DNA from 3 places in the Synechococcus lacustris Maggiore-St4-Slac genome. Region 3 is predicted to be linked to each of the others. Evidence: predicted binding sites of a transcription regulator. Region 3 holds the regulator's gene; each other region holds the start of a gene.

Region 1 (10,159 bases), on a different contig from region 3:
GTAAATTCGAAGGCTTGGATGAGCCCCTGCCGCTCCAGATCCGATAGATCACGCTGATCCGCCAGCTCAGACGCCTCGCTCAACCGGGCAAAGGCTCGCTTGAAGTTGTCGAAACGCTGAATCCAGCGGATGTCGTGGCGCTCATCACTGGAGGAAGTCAACGGATAGCCAAGCTCTTCAAACCAATGGTGCCAGTAGCCCTGCCGCGTTGCCAGCCAAACCTTGAATTATTAACTCCTAAAAAGCCTCGAATAAAGGGCTCCATGCTGCAATTGAGCAAGGCCTGCCCCCACCCCAGAGCTAAACATTTGGCGTGGATCTTGGCTGATTAAATAATTAGCTTGGCTACTAATTAAAGGAGCCAATTGCAGCTGCAGGCATTGGCCTTCAGTTGCACCAAGGGGTATCAACCTTACTGCTGCACTGATTTGATTTGCCAGCCAACCATATAAATAAGCCTCCACTAAATCAGTTGCCGCTAGATCTAAACAATGGCCGGCCCAAGCCCAAGCAGCAGTCCAACCCAAACCCGTTAACTTCAAGCCCTGGCACTGCTCAGTTAATGGCCAGCCCATCGCGGCAAGTAGTTGTAGTAGGGAACCAGCCATTTGCCACTGCTGCGCCCGTATTTCAGGCGCTTCCCGCTGGGCGATCAACCAACCATTTAGATCAAGCAACTGCTCCATATTTGAAGTTTTAAAGGCCTGTTGCATAGGCCCTAGGGCAGCTGCCTCCACCGCAAGCAAACCAAATTGCAATTCAGCCTCAAGCCAGGCCTTCAGGGTTGCCCCATCCCTGAGCTCACCCGCCTGCACTAACACCTCCAAACCTTCGGCATAGCTGAAAGCACCCACCGGCAAAGCGGGGCTCACAAGTTGCAGTAAGGCCAGGGGCAGGGTCATGGATGGCTATGGCTAGCGCCATAGGCGCCACTTTCGGGCAGGAAGGGGGCCTGCAGGTGGGCAACTTGCAAACCGCGGTGGCCTAATAAATGCTCCAAAACAGGGTCGGCCAACAGCCTCAATTGATCGGCTTGCAACTCCAAGGCCACATGGCGATTACCGAGGTGATATGCAGCCTGCAGCAGGGCCAGGGGATCATTGCTGCACACCACCAGTAGTGGTTCATCTGCAGCCACCACTACAGCTAGTGGCATATTTTCCACGGCCCCTAATAATTGCCCTGGTGCCAGGGGTTCGCCCCTTGGCAACTGCAGCAACACCTCTTGGCCGCCACTGCAGCGGCGCAAACCGCGGCAGATCTGCCGTTCAGCCGCCGTGAGTGGCAGCTGCAATAAAGCCTCTCCAGCTGCGGAACTGCAGCGATGCTGCAGCAGCAATGGCCTGGTTTCCTGTTGCATGGATCCAAGCTGCCATAACCCCATGGCCCAAGCCACTGCCACCCCTAGCCCTTGGCGGGGCACAGCAAATTTGCAATTTGCAGCCAGCAGCCAAGGGCTCACCAGCTTTCAAGGGGGCAGCACCGCCCCTTTAAAGCTAATGCGGGCATTTGCTGGCGCCGATGGCCGCTGTGAACTGCCCCTTTTACATACAGCCGGCGGCCTGGTGGGCGGTGATCAACTCAAAATCGAACTAGGGCTTGGCGCCAACAGCCGCGCCCTAATAACCAGCGTGGCAGCCCAAAAGGTTTACGGCATTAAGGGCCAGTGGGCCCACATCGATATAGAAACCCAGCTAGGGCCGGGCGCTGATCTGGAATGGTTGCCCCAGGAAACCCTGGTATTTGAAGGGGGCCTGCTGCAACAGCAGCAGCGGCTGGAGTTAGCTGAAAACGCCAGCTGGCTAGGCATCGATGTGGTGCGATTTGGCCGCACCGCCAGGGGAGAAACCCTGGGCAATGGTTGCTGGCGCAGCAGCCTCGAAATCCAGCGCAAATCAGCCAGCGGCCGGCGCTGGGAACTGGTGGATCGGCTCCAAATCAATCGGGATTGCCTTGATAGCGCCCATGGGCTCAAGGGCCAGCCGGTGCTGGCCAGCCTGGTGTGGGCGGCACCAAGCCCCCTGGATAGCAACAAACTCCAAGCCCTAATCAACCAAGGCCGCCAAGACAGCCTGGAACTCGAGGGAGAAATGGCCCTAGGCAGCCTGCAACAGGGCTTAATTGCCCGCTACCGGGGCCCCTCCAGCCAAGCGGCCCGCCACTGGTTTTATCGCCTATGGGCCCGGATTCGCCAACTGCGCGGTTTAAGTGCGCCGCTAGCGCCAAGGGTGTGGCCCCTGCAGGAATATCCCCATGCCCCAGCGCTCAACTGAGCAGCCACCACCACAACGGCACAGTAATTAGAGCCATTGCAGTGCTTATTAGCACCAAACCTGCCGCTGCATTAACGCCTTCCCCTTCCGCCTCCGCCATCAACAGCACTGAGATCGCTGTGGGGGCTGCCGCCTGCAGCACTAAGGCATCAGCCACACCAGCTGGCAATGCAAGTAGGCGGCCCAGAATTGCAAACAACAGCGGCAACAGCAGCATTTTAAAAAGCAAAGCAGGCGCCAAAGGGCGCCAATTGAACCCAGGCTGGATTTCGCCTTGGTTCAACATCACCCCCAAACGCATCCCCACCAGCAATAAAGCCAACAGCAACACCAAGCGGGCTGGCCACCAGAGCAGGGCAGCAAGGGGTGCTTGCCATGGGGTTAGTTGCAGCACAAAGGCAAGCAAAAAGCCATGGGTGGCTGGGCTTTGGCCCAGGTCGCGGCGGAAGGAACGGCGCCCCTGGCCGGCGGCTGCCACCAGGCGTGGGCCGAGGGTCCAACTCAAAAGTGTGCCGGCCAGGTCGTAGGCGATGGCAGCCCCTAGGGCCTGGGGTGGCAATAGGGCCAAGGCCACCGGAATGCCGAAGTAGGTGGTATTGCCCGTTACCGCCCCCAGTTGCAACACCCCAGAGGGCAGCAGCCGCGGCCAACGCTGCAACAACAACATCAATGCAGCAATCAATAGCAGTGCCAGGGCGCCCGCCTGTAAAAAATCGCGATTTAAGCCAGAACGCAGCAGCAAAGCAGCCACACTCAAGGGAATGCCAAAGCGCACCAGCGGTTGCGCCAATGCTCCAGGCAGTAGCGGCCAACGCATACCGATGGCCAAGCCAAGGGCCAAAGTTGGGATTAGTTCCAGCAAAAGTGGCAGCACAGCCCCCCCAACGATCGACAGTGATTGCAGCCCATGCACCTATCTCCCCAGGAAAAAGACAAGCTCTTAATTGTTACCGCAGCCCTGTTGGCGGAGCGGCGCTTAGCGAGAGGTTTGAAACTGAACCACCCGGAGGCGGTGGCTTGGCTCAGCTTTCAAATCCTGGAGGGGGCGCGGGATGGCAAAACCGTAGCTGCCCTTATGCAGGAAGGAAGCACTTGGTTAAACCGCAGCCAAGTGATGGCTGGGGTAGCGGAACTAATAGATGAAGTGCAAATGGAAGCCACCTTTCCCGATGGCACCAAGCTTGTAACCCTGCACCAACCAATCAGGCCATGATCCCAGGCGAACTACTACCGGAACCAGGCAGCATTGAACTCAATGCCGGCCGCCCTGTTACCAATTTGATGGTGGCCAATAGCGGCGATCGCCCCATCCAGGTGGGCTCCCATTTCCATTTTGCCGAAGCCAATGCTGCGCTGCTATTCGATCGGGAAGCAGCCCGGGGCCAACGGCTTGATATTCCCGCCGGCACCGCCGTTCGCTTTGAACCCGGCGATGAACGCCAAGTGCAGCTGGTGCCCTTTGTGGGAGCCCGCCGGGTGGTGGGTTTCAACGCTCAAATCAACGGAGCTCTCTGATGGCATATCAAATCGATCGCCGCAGCTACGCCGAAACCTATGGCCCCACCACCGGCGATCGCCTGCGGTTGGCCGACACAGAATTAATCCTCGAGGTGGAAAAGGATTTCACCAGCTATGGCGATGAGGTGAAATTTGGCGGCGGCAAAGTAATTCGCGATGGCATGGGTCAAGGCCAAAGCAGCCGCGCCGCCGGCGCCGTAGACACGGTGATTACCAATGCGCTGATCCTTGATTGGTGGGGCATTGTGAAGGCGGATATTGGCATCAGAGATGGCCGCATCTGCGCCATCGGCAAGGCGGGTAATCCAGATATCAGCAACAATATCGATATCGTGATCGGCCCTGGCACCGAAGCAATTGCCGGCGAGGGCCATATCCTCACCGCCGGTGCGATCGACACCCATATTCACTTCATCTGCCCCCAGCAGATTGAAACCGCCCTAGCCAGTGGTGTTACCACGTTGCTGGGGGGCGGCACTGGCCCAGCCACCGGCACCAATGCCACCACCTGCACGCCGGGGGCTTTTCACCTGGCCCGGATGTTGCAGGCGGCTGAAGGTTTACCGGTAAACCTGGGCTTTTTTGGCAAGGGCAATGCCAGCACTCCAGAGGCATTAGAGGAGCAAATTCGAGCTGGTGCCTGCGGCCTCAAATTGCATGAAGACTGGGGCACAACCCCCGCCGCCATCGATTGCTGCCTCGGCGTAGCCGATCGCTTTGACATCCAGGTGTGCATCCACACAGACACCTTGAATGAAGCCGGTTTTGTGGAAGACACAATCCGAGCGATCGCTGGCCGCACCATCCACACCTTCCACACTGAGGGAGCTGGCGGCGGCCACGCCCCCGACATCATCAAGATCTGCGGCCAGGCCAATGTGCTGCCCAGCTCCACAAATCCCACCAGGCCTTACACCCGCAACACCCTCGAAGAACATCTCGACATGTTGATGGTGTGCCACCACCTGGATGCGGGCATACCAGAAGATGTGGCCTTTGCTGAATCGCGGATTCGGCGCGAAACGATTGCGGCAGAAGACATCCTCCACGACCTGGGCGCCTTTTCAATAATTGCCAGCGACTCCCAAGCGATGGGCAGGGTGGGGGAGGTGATCACCCGCACATTTCAAACGGCCCACAAGATGAAAGTGCAGCGGGGCCCCCTTGAAGGTGATAGCTCCCGCAACGACAACAACCGCATCAAGCGCTACATAGCCAAGGTTGGCATCAATCCAGCGATTGCCCATGGCATCAACAGCCAGGTTGGTTCTGTGGAAGTGGGCAAGCTTGCTGATTTAGTGCTGTGGAAACCTGGATTTTTTGGCGTTAAACCAGAACTGGTGCTGAAGGCCGGCAGCATTGCATGGGCCCAGATGGGTGATGCCAACGCTTCAATTCCCACCCCAGGGCCAGTGCATGGCCGGCCGATGTTTGCCAGCTACGGCAAGGCGCTGGCACCAAGTTGCCTCACATTCATGAGCCAAGCTGCCCTGGATGCTGATTTACCGCGGCAATTGGGCTTAGCTCGCCCCTGCCTACCGGTGCAAAACACCAGGGATATCGGCAAGGCAGCAATGCACAACAACAATGCCCTGCCAGATATCAGCGTTAATCCAGAAACCTATGAGGTGTATGCCAATGGTGAACTGCTCACCTGCGAACCAGCTGATGAATTACCGATGGCGCAGCTTTATTTCTTGCTTTAATTAATCCAGATGTTGATACATAATCAATTAGAACAACTCACTGCCGCAGCTCCATGGATCTAATTGCAAGATTTCGCAAAAATTTACCTTTTTTAGCAATCATTTCTTGCGGTTATATGTTTACATCTATAATCCAAGTACTAGCAAATTCGCCATCGCCAGATTTGCTAGACACAATCAAACAGAATGGTCTCGTGCGCATAGGTGTTTCGCCCGACCTACCAGGGATGTCTAGGAGAATAGCTGGCAAGCCAGGCTTTGAGGGTGCGGAAGCATCCCTAGCCCTATTAATTGGCTCAAAGCTGATTGGTGATGTCAAAAAAGTTGAACTTATCGGCGTTGATTCACCAGAGCGACTAGCACTACTTCAAAAAGGGAAGATTGATCTAGTAATCGCTCAATTCACCATTACGCCAGAACGGCAAAAACTCGTAGATTTTTCAGTGCCCTATGTGATTGCCCATGAAGCACTATTGCTACCAGTGAACAGCAAGGTTTATAAATTGAGTGATCTCATTGGCAAGCATATTAGTGTTGCCAATGGCTCAGCAAGTGAACAGCGCTACAAAAGGGCTTGGCCAGGAATTTATCAACGCAGCACAAATTTGGAATCCGGTGGCATCGAACTACTGCGCCGCGGAGAGGTGGCAGCCTGGGCAAACGACAATACAAATATTATGGGAATGCTCAGTGTTGCTAAAGACCGCAATCGGTTTCGCCTTTTAGATGTGGCAGCTTGCTTTCCAGCTAAACCATTTGGCATTGCCATAAGGAAAGACAACCCAGGGCTGCTTGCAGCCTTGAATGCTGCCCTAACAGAAGAGCAGAGCAAAGGCAGCCTTAAAAAGTTGTTTGCACCTCTAGCCCTGCCAGCAGTGAAAGGATCATCAGCAAATGAAGCTTGCAGATAAAATAAGTATCAAATTACACAATTCGATCGCTAATTACTAGCCGCATGTTGATTATGTAGCAATGGGAACCATGGGCGGGCGGCTTGATTCCGCACCATAGGAAGGTTGAAACAGCTGAAGCCGATGTTTGAAACCTATGTGCCAATGGGTGGCTTCGATGAATACATGAGCCCCAGCCACACACCCCGTAAAGCGATGGGGGCCCTGATGGATCAACTGGGGGCCCTTGGCCTTAGCCAACTGAATGAAAATCATCGGGCGGCTGAACAACTACTCAAACGGCTAGGTGCCACCTTCAGGCTCTACAACAGCAATTCAGAGGCCAGCGAACGAATTTTGCCCTTCGATCCCTTGCCACGGCTGATCGATCACCAGGATTGGGCAGTGCTGGAGGCGGGGTTAATCCAAAGGCTTGAGGCGATCGACCTGTTTCTTGCCGATATCTATGGACCCCAGAAAATAATCAAAGATGGAATTATCTCCGCAGAAGAAATAACCAGTAGCCAGGGTTGGCGGCCCCAGATGCAGGGATTAATCCCTCCCCTCGGCCGCTGGTGCCACATCTCAGGCCTCGACCTAGTGCGTGATGGCGATGGCACCTGGCGGGTGCTGGAAGACAACCTGCGCTGCCCTTCAGGAGTTGCCTATTTCCTCGAAAATCGCCGGGTGATGAAGCAACTTTTTGGCGGTTTATTTCAAAGCCAACGCATCACCCCCATCGATAACTATGCATCCCAACTACTGCAAACCCTGCAGGAAATGGCCCCCTGGACCGACAGCCCCCAAGTGGTACTTCTCACCCCTGGAGTACATAACAGCGCCTATTTCGAACACAGCTACCTGGCCCGCTTGATGGGCATCCAGCTGGTGGAGGGCACAGATTTGATCTGTGAAGACAACCGGGTGTGGATGCGCAGTACCAATGGCCTTCAACGGGTAGATGTGATCTACCGCCGCATCGACGACGATTTTCTAGACCCCACCTGTTTCCGCAAAGATTCAATGCTCGGCGTAAGCGGCCTGATGGAAGCGTTCCGCCAAGGCCAAGTAGCCATAGCCAATGCCCCTGGCACCGGCATTGCCGACGACAAGCTCATCTATGCCTATGTGCCCCAGATGATCCGCTACTACCTAGATGAAGAAACGATTATTCCAAACGTAACAACTTTTCTTTGCTCCCGGCCAAAGGAATGCAGTTATGTGTTGGAACATTTGCCTGAGCTAGTAGTAAAAGCGGTGTCGGAAGCAGGGGGCTATGGAATGCTGATAGGCCCCCACGCCAGCAGCGAAGAACTGAAACATTTCAGTGAATTAATTCAAGCTAATCCCCGCAATTACATCGCCCAACCAACGCTGCAGCTCTCAACGGTTCCCTCCCTCAGCGAAGGGGAGCTCTACCCATGCCATGTGGATTTAAGGCCCTACATATTACGGGGTAAACAGAGTTGGGTAACGGCGGGGGGACTCACAAGAGTTGCCTTAAAACGCGGTTCCCTCGTGGTTAATTCCTCCCAGGGCGGCGGCAGTAAAGACACCTGGGTGGTTTCATGCTCAGCCGTGTAGCAGAACAGCTCTACTGGATCTTCCGGTATGTGGAACGGGCCGAGAATTTAGCCCGTTTCTTAGATGTGAGTATGTCGATGGCGCTGGATTCACCGGCAGGGGGTGATGCGGTGTGGCTGCCGCTTATTGAAGCTTGCGCTGAAAGCAACTTATTTAAAGAATTACACCCTGAAGGTGGTGCTGCAGCGGTGGAATGGTTTCTGCTTGCCCAAGCACAAAATCCAAACGCCATTTGTAATTGCATTGCCATCGCCCGCGAAAATGCCCGCCAAATCCGTGAGGTAATCCCCAATGAATTATTTGAAGAATTAAATGCTTTACATCTTGATTTACAACCGGGTGAAAGTTTTTGGCAGCAGGCCCTACCTGAACAACTGCAACTGATCAGGCGCGGCTGCCAACAGCTCTATGGCATAGCAGATTCAAGTATGCGCAGGGATATCAGCTGGCATTTTGCCAATCTTGGCAGGTTGATTGAAAGGGCGGAAAAAACGGCAAGGATCCTCGATGTGAAATATTTTCTACTGCTGCCAAGCCCTGAGGATGTGGGAGGTGCCTTAGATGAATTGCAATGGATTGCCCTATTGCGCTCCGCCAGTGCATATCAAATGTATCGCCAACACACCCAACAACCAATCACCCCCAGTGGTGTGGCGGAATTTCTATTACTGGATCCAGATTTTCCCCGTTCCGTGCGCTATTGCCTTAATGGTATTGCCGAGGCGATTGCAAGTATTGATCAACAACCACTACTGCAAAGCGGCCATTCCCTCAGCCGCAGCCTGGGGCGCCTCCAGGCCACTTGGAACTATTCCCAAGTGAGCGATGTAATCGATCAAGGTCTTCATCAGGTTATTGATCAATTGCAACTACAAATCAATGAACTACACACACTATTGGAAATCCGCTACTTCACCTCAAACCAATGCACGTAAAAATTAGCCATCGCTTTGTTTATAGCTACTCAAAGCCAGTGCAGCTCGGCCCCCATCGGCTGTGTTTGATGCCCCGCAGCATTGGATTTCAAAAACTAATCCAACATAAAATCAGTTTTAATCCAGAGCCATGCCATAAATTTGAATTATTAGCAGCTGGTGGCGATCAAATCCTGCGGGCTCGTTTTGTTGGTAGCACCGATCGCTTTGAAATCATTTCAGAAGCTGAGTTGATCACTAGCCCGCCCCCCCTACTTTCACTTTGTTTAGATGAACAGGAACCGCGCTTGCCCTATCCAATCGGCAGGCTAAATGCTGATCTTTTAAGTAATCTGCAGGGCTGGCTGCCCAATGGTCAGCATGATCCAGCCGCCGTTGCCTTAGCCCAGGAGGCGATTATCGGCAGCAACCAACATTGCCTCACCTTCCTGCAACAACTGCTGGAGATGATTCAAGAGCGGGTGAACTACACCCAACGCCACCATGGCCCCCCTTGGCCGGCGGGGCGCACCTTGCGGGAACGGGTTGGTTCCTGCCGCGACCTTGCAGTGTTGATGATCGAATGTTGTAGATGCATTGGTTTACCAGCTCGCTTTGTGAGTGGTTACCACCTGGTGGAGCCAAAGCCCGATCGCTACGACCTCCATGCCTGGGCTGAGGTATACCTACCCGGCGCCGGCTGGCGTGGTTTCGACCCCAGCGGCATTGGCGCCGTAGATGAGCGCTACATACCCCTCGCCAGTTCATCAAATCCCGAATTAACAGCAGCCGTAAGCGGCAGTTTTAGTGGCCCGCCTGGGGTTGTTAGTGAATTCAGCTGGCAGATCGAGGCAGCGGAACTAAGCCTGAAGCAACCGTGAGCCAAGCATTGCTGTATTCCCTACCTGCATGGATGTTGACGGCGGGACAGGAAGCCCGAAAGCGGTTTCAAAGCGCCGCCATGGAACTCACCTTGGGGGGTGAACCCACCTATGTGCCCCTTGAACCCAAAGGAGCTGAATGGAGTGTGGCCGCCGATGGCCCAAGCAAACTCAGCTATGCCAGGGCCTTAGCAAAGCAACTAGAAAGCGATGTGTTGCCTGGCAGTATTTGCTTTTTTTGCCCCGGTAAGCACTATCCAGGCGAAACAAATCCCCGCTGGGCCCTGCGGTTGCTGTGTAAACACAACCGCAAACCACTGGTGCCGTGGCCAGCCGCCGGACCACTCCGGCAATCAGCAAGCCAAGTGCTTAAGACGATTGGAAAGCTCCTGG
Region 2 (10,159 bases), on a different contig from region 3:
GTTAGTTTGCCCTCTTTAGATCGCGTGCGAGCGGCGCTTAGGAACTGCGACTTTGTGGTGTTAAGTGAAGCCTATGGGGGTACGGAAACAGCTGAGTTCGCCCATCTCATCTTGCCCGCTGCCCAATGGAGTGAAAAGGAGGGGGTAATGACTAATTCGGAGCGAAGGCTCACCCTATGCCAAGCATTTAGGCAGCCTCCGGGGCAGGCAATGGCTGATTGGCTTATCTTTGCTGAGTTAGGCAAACGTTTGGGATTTACAGCTGCTTTTAGTTATGCCAACAGCAGTGAAGTATTTGACGAATTTGCGGCAATTACCGCTGGTAGATTGTGTGATTTATCTGGGATAACTCACGGCCTATTGGCAGAATTTGGTCCGCAGCAGTGGCCGTTTCCCCTGGGAACAGCACCAGGTGGTGGCTTGGAAAGACTTTATGCCGATGGGAAATTTGCAACGGCTACAGGAAAGGCACGCTTGTTGTGGGATACACCCTTTGGCCTAGGGGAACCGCCTTGCAATAGTTACCCTTTGATTCTCACAGTTGGTAGATATCTTGGCCATTGGCATACATTAACTCGCACTGGTTTGGTGCCCCGTTTGATGCAACAACATCCGGAGGCTTTACTTGAGTTGAATCCTAAGGATGCAGAGCAAGCTGGAGTGGTTGATGGCAGTTGGGTTCAAGTATCTTCGCGACGGGGGCAGATAACTGTGAAGGTGCAGATAACGGCAGGGATTCGGCCAGGCACTGTGTTCTTGCCATTGCACTGGGGTGCTGCTCAACCGAACCCCTGTGAGGCAAATCGGCTTATGCATGAATTGGCATGCCCCCACTCAAAACAACCCGAACTAAAGGCTGCGGCTGTAAAAATATTAGCTCTTAATTAAATTTACGCCCTCATATAAAAAATCTAGGGCCCTATTTCGTAGTTCGCCATAGCGATCATCATGTAGTAATGATTCGCGATTCCGGGGGCGGCTAAAAGGGATATCAAGTATTTCACCGATGGTTGCGGCGGGGCCGTTGGTTAGCATCACAACTCGATCTGCAAGAAATAAAGCTTCATCAATATCATGGGTAATCATCAAAACCGTACAGCGTTGTTGCCGCCACAGGGCAAGTAATTCCTCTTGTAATTCCTCTTTTGTTATTGGATCAAGGGCACCAAAGGGCTCATCCATTATCAAAACCGGTGGCTTTATTGCCATCGCCCGGGCGATGGCTACCCTTTGGCGCATGCCACCACTTAATTCTCCCGGGTGGCGATTAAAAGCATCACCAAGCCCCACTGTTTCAAGCATTTCTTGTGCTTCTTTGAGCAATTCCTTTTTCTGTTCGGTTTCCCTGGTGGCATAAAGCCCCAGAGCAACATTATTTAGTGCTGTTTTCCAAGGCAGTAGGGCATAGTTTTGAAACACCACCATGCGGTCTGGCCCAGGACTCTCCACCGATTCTCCCCCTACTAAAACTTCGCCAGAACTGGGTTTTTCAAAGCCAGATAATGTGTTTAATAGGGTGCTCTTGCCGCAGCCTGAATGACCAATCACACAGATAAACTCCCCTGCTTGCACTGTAAGGTTTACGTTTTTCAGAACTTCAATGTTGCCATTCTCCGAACTAAAAGTTTTTGCTAAATTGCGGAACTCAACTAGTCTGCCTTGGCTTTTTGTTGAAGTGATTGATGCAGTGTTGCCTTGAATTGATGTGTTCATTGATTTAGGCTCTGATCGCTGAGAAGGGAAGGGAGGCGCAATATTGTTCGGGATTATCGATTGAGAAAATTTCGCCATCGCTGAGTTCATAGGTTCTTTGGGTGGGTTCTTGGTCGTGAATGGAAACTTTTTCGCATGCTTCTAAAAATATTTTTCTCGCATACACCCGATCAAGCAATTCTTGCCTATGGCTTGGGAAATTGGCCATATCCCAGCGGGCTAGTTGGGTTAGTACCCATAGCCCCTCGGCCGGATCTGGGTAGCAGGCCTGGCCTAGAAAGAAACGATTGAAGCGCAATAGTGAAGTGGCTTGGTTGAGGCTGGGAGCCAATTCATCACTTAATAAACCTGCTTGCATGGGCTCGAGTAAGTGAACTCCAAATGCTTCAGGTGCACTAAGTGTTTCCAAAATTTGATTGCGGTTTTCTGATGTGTCGCAGTAGGCAGCTGCTTCAAGCAGCGCCGCACTTAGGGCCACTGCCCTGTTGTGGTTGTGATCTACCCAGGCTTCCCGCAAAGCGAGTACTTTTTCCGCATGGTTTGGCCAAATTTCTGCATCGGTGAGCACAACCAATCCTGTTTTTCGATATTTGGCAATACAAGCCCTTAATTTGCCGGCCGCGAATGCATCAATTAAGCCTCCTTCCATGGCGGCAAGCAGATTTAATGGAGAGCGCCTTTGCCAGTAGATTTGCTCTGGATCAATGCCATGGCGCGCTAGCCAATGGCGAAATAGCAATTCGGCCATTGACAATCGATCCGGAACCCCTACTCGCAGTTCTGTTCCTTTATGCAATAACTCCAATAGAGCATCGCTGCTATCAATTGATAATCGCTCAGCTATCACAAGGGCATTGCCATTGCGGCTAAGGGTTTGCGTAACAACCATAGGCAGTGGCGTACTTGATACTGCCCCGGCGCCAGCGGCCATAGAGAGTGGTTGGGCAGCGCTTAAAGCGGCTCCATCAAGCCGTTCTAAACGCAACATGTCGTCAATTTCGCCCCAACTTTGACAGCGCAATAGCTCTACCTCAAGGCCCTGCTTTTCAAAGAGCTTCTGCTCTCTTGCTACCAGCATTGTTGCTGCATCCAAGCCCGGCAAATAGCCAAGCTTGATTGGTGTTGGGCTTGCTTGTTGGCTGATTTTGCGTTTAGAAATTTTGCGCTGGTCTTGAAGGAATTCGAGTAGTTGATTACGAAGCAAGTAGTAATTAGGATCTTTTAGAACTCCTTTGCGGCAGCGGGGGCGCTCAAATGGCACGGCAACAATTCGTCCCACATGGGCTTTGGGACCATTGGTTAGTAATACAACTCGATCACTTAATAACAAGGCTTCATCTACGGAATGGGTAACCATTACGGTGGTGATATTTGCGTTTTGGCAGAGCTGCATTAACTGCTCTTGCAGATGGCCGCGGGTGAGGGCATCCAAGGCGCCAAAAGGTTCATCAAGCAAAAGTAACTTTGGCTCTAATGCAAGGGCCCTTGCGATGGCAACCCTTTGGCGCATGCCCCCAGACAGCACCCCTGGCATACGATCAGCAACCGATTCCAAGTTAACCATTGCAAGGGCAGCTTCCGTACGTTCATGCCTTTGCTGAGGGCTCAGGTTCCTTTTAACTTCCCTAAGGGCTAAAGCTACATTCGCTCGCACACTTCGCCAAGGCAAGAGTGAATAGTTCTGAAAAACTACCATTCGATCGGGGCCGGGTTCAATTACCTCACGACCTTCAAGAATTACTCCACCTTTGCTCGGCTTGTTTAGGCCTGCAAGTATATTTAATAGTGTTGATTTGCCACAGCCAGAATGGCCTACAAGCGAAATAAATTCCCCCTTTTCAACCGTTAGGTTGATTGTGCTTAATGCTTGGAAACTTGTGCCATCGCTCCTGGTGAACTGCTGTTCAACCGAATCAAGTTGTAGAAAACTTGCCATTGCTATACCTCCAAATGATTCGGAATTTTAAAAAGCTTGTTCTTTATTAATGGAGAACTCATTGATTTATCTTTGGGGACCACCTACCCGTTCGCCTACCCAGGCAACACCTCGATCAAGGATTAAGCCCACCACTCCTACATATAGGATTGCTAATATAATCTGACTTGTGCTTGAATCCCCACCAGCGTTATATGCATCCCATATAAAGAAACCAATGCCGCCATCGGCTTTTAGCATTTCTGCTGCAACAATTGCCAGCCAGGCAAGACCGATTGATATGCGCAATCCAGTAAATACATATGGTGCAGTGGCAGGTATAACTATATCCCACAAAAAGCTGCGTTTCCTAAGCCGTAAAACCCTTGCAACATTGCGATAATCTTGGGGTATTTCTCTAATTCCCATTGCAGTGTTGATAACAATTGGCCATATTGCCGTAATAAAGATAACAAATATTGCCGCTGCATCAGCCTGTTGAAATAACAGAAGTGAAATCGGTAGCCATGCCAAGGGTGGTACCGTGCGGAGCACCTGAATAATCGGATCAAAGCCTCGCCTAATAAAACTATTCAAACCCAGTGCTAAACCGGCTGCAATACCTAATATTGCCGCTAGGCTATACCCTAAAGCCACCCTTTGGAGCGATATTAATATTTGCCAACCCAAGCCTTTTGCTGTGCCGCCATCATCATAAAAAGGATTCACTATATAGGGATTCCAAGTTTGTGTTATTACTTGGATTGGCCCTGGAAAATCGCTATTACTCAGGCTGCATGAAAGTTGCCATATCAATAGAACTCCGCCGATACATAACACTGGAGCTTTGATCTGTTTGATGATTGGGCTGTTAAGCCATTTTAGTTGTGAAGATCTAGGCTTCTTTGATTTGATTGAGGCGGAGACCATTGGTAGTGCTCTGATGGTTTTTAATTATTTTGTTATTTGGCTGGATATTTTATTAATTAACTCTTATTTAAGCGCCTTTATTTTTAAGCTATTTAAATAGGCTTGTGGATTGGCTGGGTTGAATTTTACGCCATCAAAGAACACTTCCACTCCCCTTGAATCACTAGCTGGGCCTGTGCCATAACCATTTGCTTTTGCAGCAGCCCGCCATAGATCGGCACGATTTACTTGTTTTACAAGGGCATTGGTATTTGTATTTTTTGGTAGATACCCCCAGCGAATATTTTCGGTAATAAACCAGGCGTCATGGCTTTTGTAGGGAAAGGAGGCGTTATTATTCCAGAAATACATTTTGAATGGGCTATTTGTTACTTTGCGACCATCACCATAATCAACGGTTCCTTGCAGGCGTGGCAGTAAATCATCAACGCTAGCTTTCACATACTTATCTTCCGAAAGAATCTCAGCTAATTCTTTTGCGTTTGCTGGATTATCTGCCCATTTTTGTGCTTGTTGCACAGCCATTAACAAGCGTAAGCTTGCGTTTGGATTTTTCTTTACCCAATCAGCTCTCATTGTGAATGCTTTTTCTGGATGCTCTTTCCAAATCTCACCTGTTTGCGTAATTGTGTAGCCTAGTTTTTTATTAACTAGTCTTTCATTCCATGGCTCACCAACACAAAATACATCCATAGTGCCACTCTGCATATTTGCAACCATTTGCGGTGGAGGAATTACCACAAGATCGGCATTTTTATTGGGATCTACTCCATTGGCTGCCATCCAATAGCGCATCCATAGATCGTGGGTACCGCCTGGAAATGTAACCGCTGCTTTAAATTTATCGCCAGTTTTATTTTTCTTATCTACAGTTTCAATTAGATTGGGAGCCTTCACTTTTAGTTTCTCATCTAGAAATTCTTTTGAGCTGGAGATTCCCTGGCCTTGGGTATTTAGCCTTGCCAAAATCAGCATAGGTAAGGGTTGCTTGCTTTTGGTTATTGCTCCTGTTGAAAGCAGATAGGGCATTGGGGTAAGGATGTGAGCGCCGTCGATACCACCTCTGGAACCACCCAGTTCAAGGTTATCCCGTGTAACAGCCCATGATGTTTGTTTTTTCAGCTCAACGCCGGTCATTCCTTGTTTATTAAAGAAACCCTTCTCTTTGGCAATTATCAATGGAGCTGAATCCGTTAGCGCAATGAAGCCCAATTCAACTTCTGTGGTTTCAGGTTTACCCGGTGCGGCGATCGCAACCAGAGGCGAAAGCAACAGTGAAATTGCTGAAGTAGCTGTAGAAACTACGAAATAACGGCGGGTGAAATAACCCATGGCAATGGTAAATGTGGTTTGAGCCCGGAGTCTGGAAAACTGCAGCCGGGTGTTTTGGGCGGCGCAACTGCTGACCGCCCCATAAGAACACCACGTTGCAGGGCGCCAAATTGTGTGAATCGCTACCGATCACCTAGGTAATTTTGTTTTCGAGGAATTCGCCGAGGGCGAGGGGCAGATTCCCCCGGCTTTTACTGTTGCTATGACTATGGCCTGGGCTGCAAAGCTTCAGCAGTGCAAATCTCTCAAGTTCATCAAGCTGTTGCCATTGCCCCAGGTTTGGCACCGGCTGCTTAGAAGCTAGGCATGCCTCTTCGATCAAACCAGGTACTCGGTCTATTTGCTGCCATTCCTCCTGGATTGCTCTGTTTATTTCGTTGCAGGATTCCTTCAGCCGATCAGCGAGCTTGTGGAGCTCCAGCTCGCTATCGCCCCAGTTCAGCAATTCCATTTTTTGCTCGTCTCCCAGTTCAAGCCAGTGCTGCAGGCGAAGCTTGCGGCCACATAAATCAAGTTTGCGCCGCACTGCCATCGGTATGCAGCGCAAGTTATCGCTGAATTCAGCTTCAAATTTGAAAATGCGGCAATGGCGGTCCGTTTTTTTCATAGTTGAACAGCTGTTAGAGCTTTTTGGATTTGCCCCAAGCGTTTTAATAACGCTCCGCTTTCGAGCAGTTCCTTTGCTTTTTTAATGCCGCTGTTTAAATCCTTCTGGTTATCGCTGATCCAAAGCATTGCTCCGAGGTTCCAAAGCAGTGCCTCTGCCATAGGACCACTGCCTCCGAGAGCCGTAATTGCTTGCTCCGTCCAGGTTTCCATATCGGTAAAAGCTGGATCAGCTCCCTTAAATCCATGGTCCCGCGGGTGCAGGATCAGGCGTTGCTGCTTGCCTTGGTATGAACGGCTAGTGATGCAGGCTCGGCCAAGGGATAAATCCGTTGATCCCTCCAGACCTTTCACCGTAACCACATCATCTTCCTGCACCAAAGACAAAGCTGCTATCGCCCTTGCTTCCGTTGGTGGATGCACATAGCCAGTTATTAAGAGGTGTTTGCCTTGGTGAGGTGTCCAGATCAGCTCGAGGCTTGCCAGTGGTGGCCTTTTGCCTATTTGGTCGCGAATTGGTGTGAGCTTTTCTGCCGCTGGAAATAAATTGGGTTGATGGCATAGGGCTATTCCTTCTTCAAGAAGCAATCGCTGCACCTGGTCAAGCATTAGGTTCCCCCAGGGGAGCCCAAGGCAGTTCATTAGCTCTGCCAGCGTTATTCCCCATTTCACAGGCATGGGGTTGCCGCCGCTCAATACCACCGTTTCACCGGCAGCTACAAGCCCAATGGCAGTTAGGGGCAGCAGCGGTGCAGTGCGGTTGCGACCGTCGTAGGGCACTCCAAAGCAAATGGCGCGGCGGCCAGGGCTGCTGAGCACAGGTCCTTGGCGGCGATAGCTGCGCAGCATCCCGGCCAGCTCCTGGGGTTCAGGCCTGCGTATGCGGTGGGCGATCAGAAATGCTCCTAATTGAGCATCAGTTGCAACGCCATCAAGCATGGCGTCCATGGCTTCTTCCGCTTCGCTAAGGCTTAGGCCACTGCTGGTGTGCTCACCGCTGCCCACCTTGCCAAGCAATTCCCGAAAGCGCTGCTGGGCAGGGTTGAGGCTGGAGCCGCGGTTGGAAGCCAGGGTCAACAGGTTTTGTGAAACTAGCCACTATTCAAAGCGTTGGCGAATCGGTAGCAAAAGGCACATAGCGGGTGGGCACTCCTAGAGAAAGTGGCAAGGTTGATTTATTAATGCCATGCCAGCTGCTGCATTAAGCAAAATTGAGCAGGCAAAGGCTGAGCGTTGTGGCTTGGAACTTGAAGCTGAGTTAGATCAACTCGCCCATGCCGGCTGGCAGCAATTGGATGAAGCTGATCTAACTATTCGTTTGAAATGGTTGGGGATCTTCTTTAGACCCGTAACCCCAGGGCGATTCATGTTGCGCCTACGCTTACCCAATGGCGTTATTAATAGCCACCAGCTTGAACTTTTAGCCGAGGCCATAGATCGTTGTGGTGAACATGGAAGCGCTGATATAACTACTCGGCAGAATTTGCAATTGCGCGGTCTTTTGCTTGAAGATATGCAGCCGCTTTTGGCTCAGTTGCAGACAGTGGGGCTAACCAGTAAACAATCGGGCCACGACAATCCCCGCAACATCACAGGCAATCCCCTTGCAGGCATCGACCCCGATGAATTTATTGATACCCGCCCATTGGTGGATGCCATCCAGGCTGAGTTACTTGGAATTGATGGACCGCGTAATTTGCCCCGCAAGTTCAATGTGGCCGTTGGCGGTGCAGCAGATAGTTTTCTTTTGCATAACGACCTTGCTTATCTGCCTTCTATTTATGCCGGTGAATTGGGTTTCACCGTTATGGTTGGTGGTTTCTTTTCCGCCCAGCGCAATGAACTAGCTAAACCCCTTGGCCTGTGGCTGCGGCCTGAGCAATTAGCTGGTTTTAGCCTTGCTGTGTTGCTTCATTACCAGGAAAATGGTAACCGCATGGCCCGAAATAAAAGCCGCTTAATGTATTTAATTGATCGGCTTGGGTTTGATATTTATCGGCAGCAGTTGTTAGATGCCTACGGTCAACCTGTGCAGGTTCATGATGGCAGTCATTTAGTTGATCAACCACCCCGGTCTTGCCTTGGTGTAAATCAGCAAGCTCAAAAGGATTTCCATTGGCTTGGCTTGCATGTGCCCATGGGTAGGCTTGATGCCGATTCAATGTTTGAACTTTCGCGTTTGGCGCGCACCTACGGCAATTCAGAAATACGCCTCACAGAAGCGCAAAATTTATTGATAGCCAATATTCCCAATGAAAAACTTGATCAGCTCCTTGCTGAACCGCTATTACTACGTTTTAGCCCCAAGCCCAGCCCCCTGCAGGCGGAGGCGGTGAGTTGCACAGGTAGCAAGTATTGCAGTTTTGCAATGATCCCAACAAAATCAACTGCTCAAAAAGTACTTGAACAGTTGGAGCTAACTTTGCAGTTAGAGCGCCCCCTACGCAGCCACTGGACTGGCTGCGCCAATGCTTGCGGCCAGCCTTACATGGGTGAGCTCGGTTTTATGGGCGCTAAAACAAAGCACAATGGTGAAATGGTAGAAGCAGTTAAGGTTTATCTAGGCGGTGATTTGGGGGCCTCACCAAAGCTGGCAGAGCTCTATGGCAAGGCGATTCCATTAACTGAGTTGGCAGATCAGTTGAAGCCCCTTTTGGTTGAGAAATTTGGCGCTGTTTTGCGAGGTTGAATCATCGGCCTGGAATTTTCCCAGGAGCTAACAACCCAGCAATGGTTTCAACAGCTCCAAGCAGGTGAACAGCCCTTGCTTCGCCATGAATTAGCAGCAATGCTGCCAAAACTTAACCAGAGCCAAGCTTTTGAAGTATTCGCCCTTTGGTTGGCTCAACTAACAGATGACAAGCAAGATTTTCAAAAGGCTGAATTAATTAGTTGCACTGATTTGGTTGGTTATCAGCGCAGTTCAGCCGCTGCTCAATTGCTTCGTAATGCCCTTGGGCCCGATGCCTCCCAGCAATTACAACAATTGCTTTTGCCTCTTTTGGGATATCAACGCAACCAGCAAGATTTTCTATTTCTACGCAAACAAGTTCTACAGCCAGGACCATTGTTGTTACGTCGGGCAGCCCTTGAGGGGGTGGCTAGGGGGCTGGGGGCCTGGCCCCTTGGGCCCTTGCGCAATTGCTTGTTGGTATTAGCTGTAGATATGGATCCAATTTTGGCGGCAACGGCGGTAGATTTAATCGCCCGTTTGCCTTGGTCACGGCAGGGTTTGAAGGCATTAGCAGCTAAAAATTTGGATCCATTGGTGCAGCAACGGCTGGTTCGGCGCCGCGCGGCGGCTCCCCCCTCCGATCTCCTACTCGTGGTGCATGGCCGCTCCGGCGGTCAAGTGCCAAGTGAATTTGAGCTGCTTGCAGCTGAATTGCGGCGGCAGAGGGGTTGCAGGGTGATTTTGCAGTGTTTAACCGCCGCCACTAGCGCTGACCAGGCCCAGCACCTAGAGCCAGCACCACTCACCCTGGTGCCCCTTTTTCAATTGCCAGGCCACCATGTGCGGGTTGATCTTCCCGCCATCGCAAAGCATTGGCGCAGCTGCGGTTGGCCCCTGCGGCGCCTGCCCTTCCTCGGAGCTTGGCCCCAATGGCAGGGGGCCTTGGCCCAGGCTTTAAGTGAAGCCAAAGGCCAGGGATTACAACCCCA
Region 3 (10,159 bases):
CTACCTTGAGTGCCCAACGGTTTTCCACCTCCTGTTCCTGCTTGGGTTTAATCCTAAAAGTGGAGGGTAGTGGCACAGGTATTTTGTTTTCCAATAACAGGCGATTGCGGCCTGATTCAATCACGGTGGTGCCATCAAGTTCCTGCTTTGATTTCACATTTTCCATATCCACCCACACCTGAGCTGGGGTGAAGGGGTCGTTGCTGAAGCTGGCCCGCGGGGCCGTCCACCCTTCTGGGGTGAGCCGCACCTGGGGTGCTTGAAAACGCCAATGGGTAACGGAACCGCTAATCAGCTTTTGGTTTTTTGTGGTTTGCAGCTGTTGCAATTGGGCTGGGGTGGCGGCGCCATAGGCGGCTTCCGTGCCGGTGAGGCTGCTGAGGCTATTGGTGCCAAAGCGTCTATCGATGGTTAGGCCAAGGCGGGGCTGCACATTGAGCACCCTTTGATCTATGGAAGCAATCTCCTGGCGCCGCAGCACTAATTGTTGAGCTGGGGTGAGTTTGTTTGGTTCTGGGGATGGGCTTGGCGCCGGTGCAGCCTGGGCACTGGGGCCATCAAAAGCCACTGCCTCCAACTGTTCATCCAGGGGCAATAGCGGTTGGCGGCTGGCGCGATCGGGATCAGGGCAACCCAGGGGGGGTGGATTTTCAACTTGGGGCCGTTTCGGGGCGGGGGAGCCAAAGCGATAACGGGCACCGAGCAAATAACCATTGCTGCCTTCATAAACACCGCCGTAGGTGCCATAGGCGCCAGAGCGGTGGTGAATGCGTCCCACCAAAGACCATTGGGGATTTACTTCAACGCCGAGTTCAACGGCTAGGTAGTTGAGAAATTGCGATGAATTGAGCCAAGAAACATTTTCATAATTACTAAGGGTGGAGTTAAGGCTTACACCTTCCACCACTCCAAGGCTGAGCCACGGCTGAATCCACCAGCGCAAACCAATGCCAAAAGTTACCTCCCAAAATTGCTGATTATTAATAAATGCATTTAGGCGCTGATCTTCAGGAACACCTTTGCGATAGCGCAAATCATTACTGCGCTCGCCTGAATGGAAAAATAAATTGCCATCTAATTCAATATCAAAAGGGTCGGCATCTAATAATTTGCGATTAAAGCCAATCCCGCCTAAATATTCAGGCCTTGGGCTACCGCTAAAAGTGAATGTTTCACCAAAAGTTGCATCGGTCATCTGGCCGCCCCAGGCGGTAACCGCCCAGGGATGGGGATGACGGCTCACTAGGGGCGGCAGATTTGGGGGGCATGCCATTGCCTCCGGTGGGGGCAGCGGCGCCACACTGGCGGGCGACACCTGCACGCCGGGTTTAGGCGGATTAAGCAGTAGTTCATTCCTTTGTTTTTGTTCTGCTGCCAACGCCTCTGGGCTGCCCTGCAAGGGTGCATCAGGGTTTAAATCCAATTGGCTGGTGAGTAGATCAACCAAGCCGTAAACGTTGTCTAGTTCCCCTTCCCCCTGGAGCAGGTTGTAGCGAATTTCACTGGCTTGAATGTATTGATTGCCCCGTTGAAAACGCACGGAACCCCGGGCCCAAAGCACCCTGCTGCTGGTGTCGTATTCGAGCCGATCGGCCTGCAATCTGCCGCCAGCTAGCAGCACCACCACGTTGCCGGTGGCAACAAATCGCTCTAATTGGTTGTCGTAACCCTGTTGATCAGCCTTTAGCTCAAGTTCAAGGGGTGCAAGTTGTTGTGATTTATTTGTTTCCTGGGCGCGGCAAACTGAAGCAGTTGCAACGCTGAGCAGCAGGGCGATGGCGGCAGGCACCAGGCTGTGGGCGTGAAATCGCGCTCTCAATCCTGGCCAGCTTCAGGGGCGGCGATCCTGCCACGCCATCCCAACCAAATCATTCTTCTAGGTCCTTTCTGCTGGGTGTCCGGCTCGGGTCGCTGGCCAGAAAACCAAACACAAAGATGCCGATGAAGAAGAAAACAACCGAGTAAACAGAAATCTTGAGGGCGAGCATGGTCCAGCCGGAAAGGACAGGTATTGGTGCCGCACCCAACGCGGCTGGTCCATCCTATGGGCCACATGCGCGGCTACGGATGGAAATGGGCCTTGAAGCGCTGCTTAAGGGGTGGATTGAAACGTTTGCCCCTCTGCGGGAGTTGGATCTGCTGCCCCTTTTGCGGCGGGAGAACGGTAGCCCAGGCCAGCATCACCCCTGGGGGCAACTGCATCGAGCCGATTGGGAAGCGCGCGGTTTAGTGATTTGGCCCCGGGGGGGCCAAATCATCAAATTGCAACATTGCCTGCGCTGCCCTGGGGCTTGGCTAGGCGAAAAACCAAGGGGTGAAGCCCGATTAGCCCTGCGCTGGTGGGCAGAAACGGCCGCCTTGAGGGTGGATGGCAAAACCGTGGTGCAGGGGGATTTGTTTGATAGCGCCTGCCGCTGGCAGCTGCCGCAGCGGTTTTGGCAGGGGGAAGCCCTGAATCTGGAACTGGAATTAAGCAGCCCCAGCCACGATGAAGGCGCCTTGATCCTGGCCCGGCTGGAGCGGGAACCAGAGCAGCCGGCTGATCCCAATGGCCTGCTGCTGTTAACAAAGTTGCGCCTGTTGCAACAGGATTTAAGCCGGCTAGAGAAGCTGCTGCCCGCGGCTCAACTCAAAGCCCTGGCGGATGCCCTTGCGGCAGAACCAAACCTTGCCAATCAAGAATTTCTGAGCGCGCAACTGGCCCAGCTGCCAAAACCAGCGCCGCTGCAATTACTGAGCCATGCCCACCTGGATCTGGCCTGGTTATGGCCTGTGGCTGATACCTGGCAGGCGGCGGAACGCACCTTCAGATCGGTGTTGGGCCTGATGAAAAGCCACCCCGAGCTTTGTTTTGGCCATTCCACCCCGGCTCTGTATCACTGGTTGAGCCAGCACCGGCCGCAGCTATTTGCTGCCATCCGCCAGGCGATGGCGGCAGGGCGCTGGGAACCGCTGAATGGGCCATGGGTAGAAAGCGATTGCACCCTGGTGGGCTCCGCTTCCCTGTTGCGTCAATTTGAAGAAGGCCAGGCCTATAGCCGCGCAAGCTTTCCTGAATGGGAGCACAAATTGGCTTGGCTGCCAGACAGTTTTGGCTTTAGCCATGGCCTAGTGGAGGTGTGCGCCGCCACTGGGGTGCAGTGGTTTCTTAGCCATAAGTTGTTTTGGAATGCCACTAATCCCTTCCCCCACCGGCTGTTTCGCTGGCGCCACCAAAGCGGCAGCAGCGTATTAGCGCTAATGAGTGCTGCGATCGGCACTGATGCAGATCCCCTGGCGATGGCCAACTACAGCCGCCAATGGCAGGAGGCCACGGGTGTAGCCGAGGGTTTATGGCTGCCGGGGGTGGGCGACCACGGCGGCGGCCCCAGCCGGGAAATGCTGGATCAATTGGCGCTATGGCAGGGGCAAGCCCTGGCCCCAAACCATCAATTCAGCAGCATGCGCAGTTATCTGGCGGAGCTGGAACCGCTGGCGGCTGAATTGCCGGTGTGGCGAGATGAGCTCTACTTGGAATTGCATCGCGCCTGTGCCACCAGCCGTCCGGATCAAAAAAGACACAACCGCACGCTGGAGCGGCTGTTGCTGGAGGCGGATTTAGCGGAAGCGATAGCGGCAATAAAACCGGCTGATGGGGGCCAAGCGGCATGGCGCTGCCTGCTGTTTCAACAATTTCACGACATCCTGCCCGGCACCTCAATCCCAGCGGTATTCGAGCAGGCCGAAAGGCAATGGTGCGCAGCACGGCGCGCCAGCCGCCAACGGCGTGACCAAGCCCTCGGCCACTTGGTGGCAATTGGCAGGGGCTTTAAAAAGCAATGGTGGGTGGGGCAATTGCTGCCGGCTAAGGCAGCTGAACGGGTGTTCAAATTGCCAGCGCCGGCGGCGGGCCATTGCTGGCATGGCCCCCATGGGGCCTTAGCAAGCCAGAGGGCCCATGGGGGCGGCTGCTGGCTGCAGCTGCCTTTTGGCGATGGGGTGGAATTGCAGCGGCTGGTGCAACAGCCCACAGGGAAAGAGCCACTGCCAATCCAGCAGGCGCTGGGTTTGGAGGATCTAGGTGCAGGGCGCTGGTGTTTGCAAAACAGCCGCCTGCAGGTGCTGCTGGGGCCCCAAGGGGTGGAGCAGCTGCGGGGCTGGCAGGCCGATGGCTGGGGCCCTGAACTACTCAAAAGCCCACTGCAATTGCGGCGCTATGCCGATCGCGGTGAATTTTGGGATGCCTGGGATTTAGCCGCCAACTACCAACACCAGCCGCTGCCTTTTAGCTGGTGCAGCGGCCCTGAAGTGCTGGAAAGCGGCCCCCTCTGCACGGCCCTGCGCTGGCGCGGCCATTGCGGCCAAAGCCCAATCCAACTAATGCTGCGGCTCCAGGCCGGCAGTGAAATGCTTGAGCTGTGCCTGCAAAGCCAATGGCAACAACACCATGAACTGTTGCGGCTGGAGCTGCCCCTGGCTCAAGCAACTGATTTTTGGAGTGCTGATTGCCCAGCTGGGGTGCAAAACCGTGCCAGTAATCCCCGCAATGCCAGGGAGGCAGCCCGCTGGGAGGCAGCAGCAATCAGCTGGGTGGCTGGCCATGGCCTGGCGGTGCTGCTCGATGGCCCTCAGGGGGTAAGCGGTTCGGCCGATGGCCTTGGCATTTCTTTGCTGAGGGGGCCCACCTGGCCGGATCCAAGTGCCGACCATGGTTTGCATCGTTTAAGGCTGGGACTGATGGCAACGCCAAGGGGCTGGTGGCAGCAAGGGGTGCCAGCGGCAGCGGCCAGCTTCCGCAATCCCCTATGGAAAAGGCCAGCCGCTGATCAAGGGGCAATCAAGGCAGAAAGTTGCCAATTGCTGGCTTGGCCAAATTCCGATCTGCAATTGCTGGGGATCAACAGGAATGAAGCAAATCAACTGCGCCTAACAGGCCAAAACCTCAGCCCCTGCAGAACAGCGCACTTAAAAGCTTGGGCGATTGGCAGCTGGGATCAATCCTCGTGGTCGTCAAAGGGATCGGTTAGCTGCTTGGAGGGTGGGCCAAAGGCGGTGTAGATGCCAAAGCCAGTGAGGGCGAGTAAAACCACCAGCACTGTTAGTGCCACAGAGATTGCAGGGGAGGTGGTTTCCATCAATGGTTTGCAGAGGGTGCAAGGGAGGGCCCGTTGCTATTACAGTAACGAGCCCTATACCCCGCCAGAGAGGTTTTCAGCCCATGGCCCAACGCACCCGCCTGGGAGATCTGCTTCGCCCCCTCAATTCTGAGTACGGCAAGGTGGTGCCCGGATGGGGCACCACACCTGTGATGGGCATTTTCATGGTGTTGTTTCTGGTGTTTCTGCTGGTGATCCTGCAGCTATATAACCGCTCCCTCTTGCTTGATGGGATCACGGTGAACTGGAACGGCATGGGTTAAGCGATGAACATCTTCGGCGTTGGCTTGCCGGAGATGGCGGTGATTGCCGTCATCGCCCTGCTGGTGTTTGGTCCAAAAAAACTGCCGGAATTAGGCCGCGGCTTAGGGCGTACTTTGAAAAGTTTTCAAAGTGCTTCCCAGGAATTCGAGCAGGAATTCCGCAAAGCTGTTGATGCACCAATCGATACCCCTGAACCCAGCAAACTTGAATCAGCCGATGCCACTGACGCTGCTGGTGGGCCTGGGTAATCCAGGCGCTGATTACGCTGGAACACGCCATAACGTTGGTTTTATGGTGCTTGATCAGCTTGCTGCCAGTGCTGGAGCTAATTTTCGGCCCCAAGCGAAATTACACGCTGAATTAGCAGACATCGGCCAGGGCAATAATCGTTTGCGGCTATTGAAACCGCAAACATTTATGAACGACAGCGGCCGCTCGATTAGGGCCTGCCTCGATTGGTTTGGCTGGAGCGCTGAACAATTGCTTGTGCTGGTAGACGACATGGACCTAGAGCTGGGGCGATTGCGGCTGCGGGCGAGCGGAAGCGCCGGCGGCCACAACGGCTTACGCAGCACTATTCAACATTTAGGTAGTGAAGAATTCGCAAGGCTACGCATCGGCATTGGTGCACCGTTAGGTGATCCCCAGGAGCGAAAAGAACGCACGGTTAGCCATGTATTGGGGCCATTCAGGGCAAGCGAACAGGGGCTGCTTAAACAGGTGCTGGCTGAGGTTTGCAGGGGAATTGAATTAATCCAAGCCAATGGCCTAGAGAAAGCTGGCAATCGCCTCAATGGCTTTCGGCCAAGCACTTGAGATGGCAAAACTACCCTCCACCAATGCCAAGCTAAGGGTTTTACATCAAAGCTTTAGTAATAAATTAGTGGAGGGTGAAGTGGCAGCTGGAGGTTTTAGTTGGGAATTTAGATGGCATTTTGATCGCGGTGAATTGGTGGTGGAACCATCGCTCGGCCGGGCCTTAATTCAAGATGCTTTATTGCGTTTTTTAGTAAAAAGTGATTATCAATTAGAACCCGGTGGCGATTATCAATTCACCGTGAGGGCAAAGTTTTAAGCAAGCCCTAAACGATGGCCCAGGTGGGCCTCCAGCAGCACCAAGGCCGCTAGATCATCTAGGGGCCGGGGCGGCAGCCTTAAACCTTCAGGCAATAGTTTCCATAAATTACGGGGCGGAAATAATTGCCAATAACGGCCCCTGGCGGCAAGGGTGCTGCCGGCCTCTGGCTGCAACACAACTGTTAATTCAGGTAGGGCATCACCTATGGCCTGCTGCCAGGGGCCACTGCCGGTGCCATCACCCAATACCAGGCCCTTCACACTGCAACTGTGGCACCAATGCTGCAGCCAATCCCAGCTTTCCTGGGGTGTGCACACCAAAAGATCTTGCACCTGCTGGCCGCTGATATCTGTGCGCACCAGCCCGCATTTACTGCGGCCTGGATCAAGGCCAATCCAATGGCCGCCTGCTGTTGGGGTGGTGGCTGTCATTGCTCTGCGGGGTTTATGCCCCTTAGTTCCACAAGCACCGGATCAGCGGTGTCGCTATCGCGCACGGAAACCACCTGCACCAACAGGGGCCGGCGACGGGGCTGTTCACTAAGGGCGCGGCCGGCGGCCTTAAATGCCTCCACATCAAATTGAATCGCTGGCGCTAGGGAACCCTGGCGCAGGATTTCAGTGCGGGCAGCGGCAAGCAGCAGATTTAGGCGGGCCTGCACTTGCTCGGGGCTGCGTTCATTGGGATCAAAGCTGATGCTGGCGAGCACTTCACCTTTACTCACCACTTTTTGGTTAGGGCGCACATCAGCAAAGGCGAGCACCTGGGTTTCACCGCGCAACACATTGCCGGCGGAGCGAATACTTACAACCCAATCACCACCATTACTTAGGGCCTGTTCAACCTTTGCCACTTCACTGCGGGGGATTAAAAGCAGCTGACGATTTGGCGGCTGGCCAGGTAATACCTGTTCAAAAGCGCGCAGATTTGCCTGGCGCAATACATCCTCGGTTGCTTTTTTTACTAAGCGTTGCTGGGGGATTGCCATTCTGGCGCTGGTGAGCGCCTGGCCGGTGGTTAAAACCACATCACCACTGCGCAGGGCGAGCACCTTGCCCTCCAACTGTTTTAGTTCCTGTAAACCATTGCGGGTGCGCGTTTGCAGCTGCTGCAATTCCGCATCACGGCTTTTTACATCGTTACCAAGCCGGTTTCTTTCAGCTTCTAATTCACGCCTACGGGCTTGCAGGGGGGCGAGTTCAGATCTCAACTGATTTGCCCTTACTTCCACCTGCTGCAGTTGGCGCCGTGCTGCAAGGCGGCCTTGATCTGCTTTTGTGCCCTCTTGGCGCGCCTGGGTTAATTGCTTTTGGCTATTGCTTAATTGCTCAACACTGAATTGCAGGTTTCTACGCGAATTATTCAGTTTTGTTTCCAGCTGATCCAGCTGAAATAAACCAACCCGCAACTGTTCGCTAACGGCAAGCATCAAGCCAAGGGTTAGGGCACTGATCAAACTGCCGGTGAAAACCGTGATCAGCACAGCGGTGCTGCGGGGGCGCAACTGAAACAAGCTGAGGCGCGCCTTGCCGATGCGGCTGCCGAGGCGATCACCAATGGTGGCGAGCACTCCACCGAGCAGCAGCACCGCCAAAATCAGCAGCCAGCCGGTCACGGAGAGAGCACCTAAAGGAGAACCAGTATCGCTGAGGGTTGATCAGCTAAAGCGTTTTGCAAGGGCAAGGGGATCAAAAACAGTGATGCGTTTGCGATCGATTTCCACAAGGCCAGCATTGCGTAGATCACCAAGCAGGCGGGTGATCGTTACCCGGGTGGAGCCGATTGCTTCTGCGATCGCTTGGTGGGAAAGCTTGAGATCGATCGTGATGCCACGGGTGCCTGGCATGCCGAAATCACGGCATAACACCAGAAGAAAACTCACCAAACGCGACGACATATCGCGATGGGTGAGGGTTTCGATCATCGTTTCGGTTTGGAGAATGCGAGAAGAAAGGCCCTGCAAAAGCAATAGGCCAACGCGGGCATCTTTTTCGATCGCCTGGCGCACGGAGGTGGCGGGGGCACTGATTAAATCAACCCTGGTGAATGCAACCGCGTGATAAAAACGATCGGATCGCTGGCCTGTTAGCAGGGAGAGCACACCAAAAATGCTGTTTTCCCGCAATAAAGCAACGGTGATTTCATCGCCGGATTCATAAACGCGCGATAGGCGCACGGCACCGCGTTTGAGCAGATAAACCCGCTCGGCTGGATCACCAGGGAAAAAAATTGTTTTGCCGCGCTCCACAATTTCGGAGGTGGTGCCCGCCAGGCTGCGCATCACCTCTTGAATAGTTGGCTGGGGTGGGGCTGATGAAAGCATGGGCCCTGGCTCAGTTAGCGAAACCTTAATAAGGGCTGCCGGAGTGCCTGGTAGCGGTTAACACCAAATATTGCACAGTACAAATGTTTGCACTATCTGTGGTGTGAAGAGCTTGTGCATACGGCTTTGAACGCTACATTCGGGTTTCGTTTGCCCCCGGTGCTTTTATGCTCAGCAGCCTTGCTCAACCCAGCCAAAGGCAGGCGGGGGCAGCACTGCGGTTGCTGGTTAGCCAACCGGAGGGGCTATTGCAGGTGCACACGGCCGCCTATCGCGGCAGTTGCCCCAGTGTGTTCAGCCAGGCACTGCGCAGTGCTGGCTTGGGTAGCACGGTGCTGGTGAGTCAGTTTTTGCGCGGCGGCGTGGATCAAGGGCCTAGCCGGCCGGTGCAGATGTGCGGCCGGCTCACCTGGCTGCGGCCGGCGCTGGCGGGCTGCCTAAATGGACCAGAAGAAGAAGGCAGCAGCAGGCAGGCGGTGCAGGAGCTATGGCAAGAAAGCAGCCGTTGGTTGCTGGAGGGTGCTGCCGATCTAGTGGTGCTGGATGAGCTGGGGCTTGCGCTGGCCTATGGGTTGCTTGATGAAGCGGAAGTAGTGGCCACCTTGGGGCAGCGGCCAAGCCGAATGGATGTGATCCTCACAGGGCCTGAAATGCCTGCGTCTTTGATGGCGTTAGCGGATCAAGTAACCGAATTGCGCCGCGACCGATGCTAAAAAACGACCGCTGGATAAACGAACAGGCTGCAAATGGCCTGTTGGATCCATTCCAAGCCACCTTGGTGCGCCATTTGGATCCTGATAACAGGGCAAATCCGGTATTGAGTTTTGGATGCTCAAGTTATGGCTACGACCTACGCCTATCAGCAAAGGAATTCCTGATATTTAGGCATGTGCCAGGCACGGTAATGAATCCAAAGAGATTCAATCCAGCAAATTTAGAACCAGCACCACTACAAAATGATGCTGATGGTGCTTATTTCATCCTGCCAGCCCATTCCTATGGCTTGGGTGTGGCATTAGAAAAGATGAAAGTGCCAAGTAATATCACCGTGATTTGCCTTGGTAAAAGCACCTATGCAAGGCTTGGCATAATAGTAAATACAACACCAGCAGAAGCCGGCTGGGAGGGTCATTTAACCTTGGAATTTAGCAATAGCTCTGGCGCTGATTGCCGCATCTATGCCGATGAAGGCATCTGTCAACTATTATTTTTTGAAGGTGACCCCTGTGAAACCACCTATCAAGATAGGGCCGGTAAATATCAAGATCAACCGGAAAGGGTTACCTTAGCGAAGATGTGAATGGATTTGATCTAAGCATTCCAGCAATACCTATAATACTACTGGCATTAATAACTACT

Evidence for each region. The regulator NtcA, encoded in region 3, controls nitrogen genes in cyanobacteria. The targets are predictions, from matches to a motif close to GTANCNNNNGNTAC.
Region 1: a site for NtcA is predicted at 6,464-6,477, ahead of KBY68_RS03165 (circularly permuted type 2 ATP-grasp protein). Genes of this name have one in related genera too.
Region 2: a site for NtcA is predicted at 7,618-7,631, ahead of KBY68_RS03205 (ferredoxin--nitrite reductase). Genes of this name have one in related genera too.

What each region holds. Positions count from the first base shown of each region.
Region 1 covers NZ_JAGQBK010000003.1:20,999-31,157, forward strand. Annotated here, with positions in the region: gene KBY68_RS03120 (nucleotidyltransferase substrate binding protein) at 1-161, opposite strand, end outside; gene KBY68_RS03125 (urease accessory protein UreF) at 231-902, opposite strand; gene ureE (urease accessory protein UreE) at 899-1,360, opposite strand; gene KBY68_RS03135 (urease accessory protein UreD) at 1,359-2,273, shown strand; gene KBY68_RS03140 (AEC family transporter) at 2,266-3,186, opposite strand; gene KBY68_RS03145 (urease subunit gamma) at 3,181-3,486, shown strand; gene KBY68_RS03150 (urease subunit beta) at 3,483-3,788, shown strand; gene ureC (urease subunit alpha) at 3,788-5,497, shown strand; gene KBY68_RS03160 (transporter substrate-binding domain-containing protein) at 5,614-6,408, shown strand; gene KBY68_RS03165 (circularly permuted type 2 ATP-grasp protein) at 6,532-7,971, shown strand; gene KBY68_RS03170 (alpha-E domain-containing protein) at 7,956-8,906, shown strand; gene KBY68_RS03175 (transglutaminase family protein) at 8,897-9,766, shown strand; gene KBY68_RS03180 (transglutaminase family protein) at 9,763-10,159, shown strand, end outside.
Region 2 covers NZ_JAGQBK010000003.1:35,103-45,261, reverse strand. Annotated here, with positions in the region: gene KBY68_RS03240 (molybdopterin oxidoreductase family protein) at 1-888, shown strand, start outside; gene KBY68_RS03235 (ABC transporter ATP-binding protein) at 874-1,713, opposite strand; gene KBY68_RS03230 (nitrate ABC transporter ATP-binding protein) at 1,718-3,649, opposite strand; gene ntrB (nitrate ABC transporter permease) at 3,716-4,558, opposite strand; gene KBY68_RS03220 (CmpA/NrtA family ABC transporter substrate-binding protein) at 4,622-5,890, opposite strand; gene KBY68_RS03215 (nitrate reductase associated protein) at 6,024-6,497, opposite strand; gene KBY68_RS03210 (anthranilate phosphoribosyltransferase family protein) at 6,494-7,573, opposite strand; gene KBY68_RS03205 (ferredoxin--nitrite reductase) at 7,683-9,185, shown strand; gene KBY68_RS03200 (CbiX/SirB N-terminal domain-containing protein) at 9,285-10,159, shown strand, end outside.
Region 3 covers NZ_JAGQBK010000008.1:2,081-12,239, reverse strand. Annotated here, with positions in the region: gene KBY68_RS07330 (DUF3769 domain-containing protein) at 1-1,819, opposite strand, end outside; gene KBY68_RS07325 (photosystem II reaction center protein I) at 1,869-1,988, opposite strand; gene KBY68_RS07320 (alpha-mannosidase) at 2,068-5,037, shown strand; gene psbN (photosystem II reaction center protein PsbN) at 4,974-5,114, opposite strand; gene psbH (photosystem II reaction center phosphoprotein PsbH) at 5,198-5,398, shown strand; gene KBY68_RS07305 (TatA/E family twin arginine-targeting protein translocase) at 5,402-5,647, shown strand; gene pth (aminoacyl-tRNA hydrolase) at 5,616-6,215, shown strand; gene KBY68_RS07295 (DUF3146 family protein) at 6,217-6,474, shown strand; gene KBY68_RS07290 (RuvC family protein) at 6,471-6,908, opposite strand; gene KBY68_RS07285 (DUF3084 family protein) at 6,905-8,092, opposite strand; gene ntcA (global nitrogen regulator NtcA) at 8,135-8,800, opposite strand; gene KBY68_RS07275 (cob(I)yrinic acid a,c-diamide adenosyltransferase) at 8,968-9,513, shown strand; gene dcd (dCTP deaminase) at 9,507-10,100, shown strand.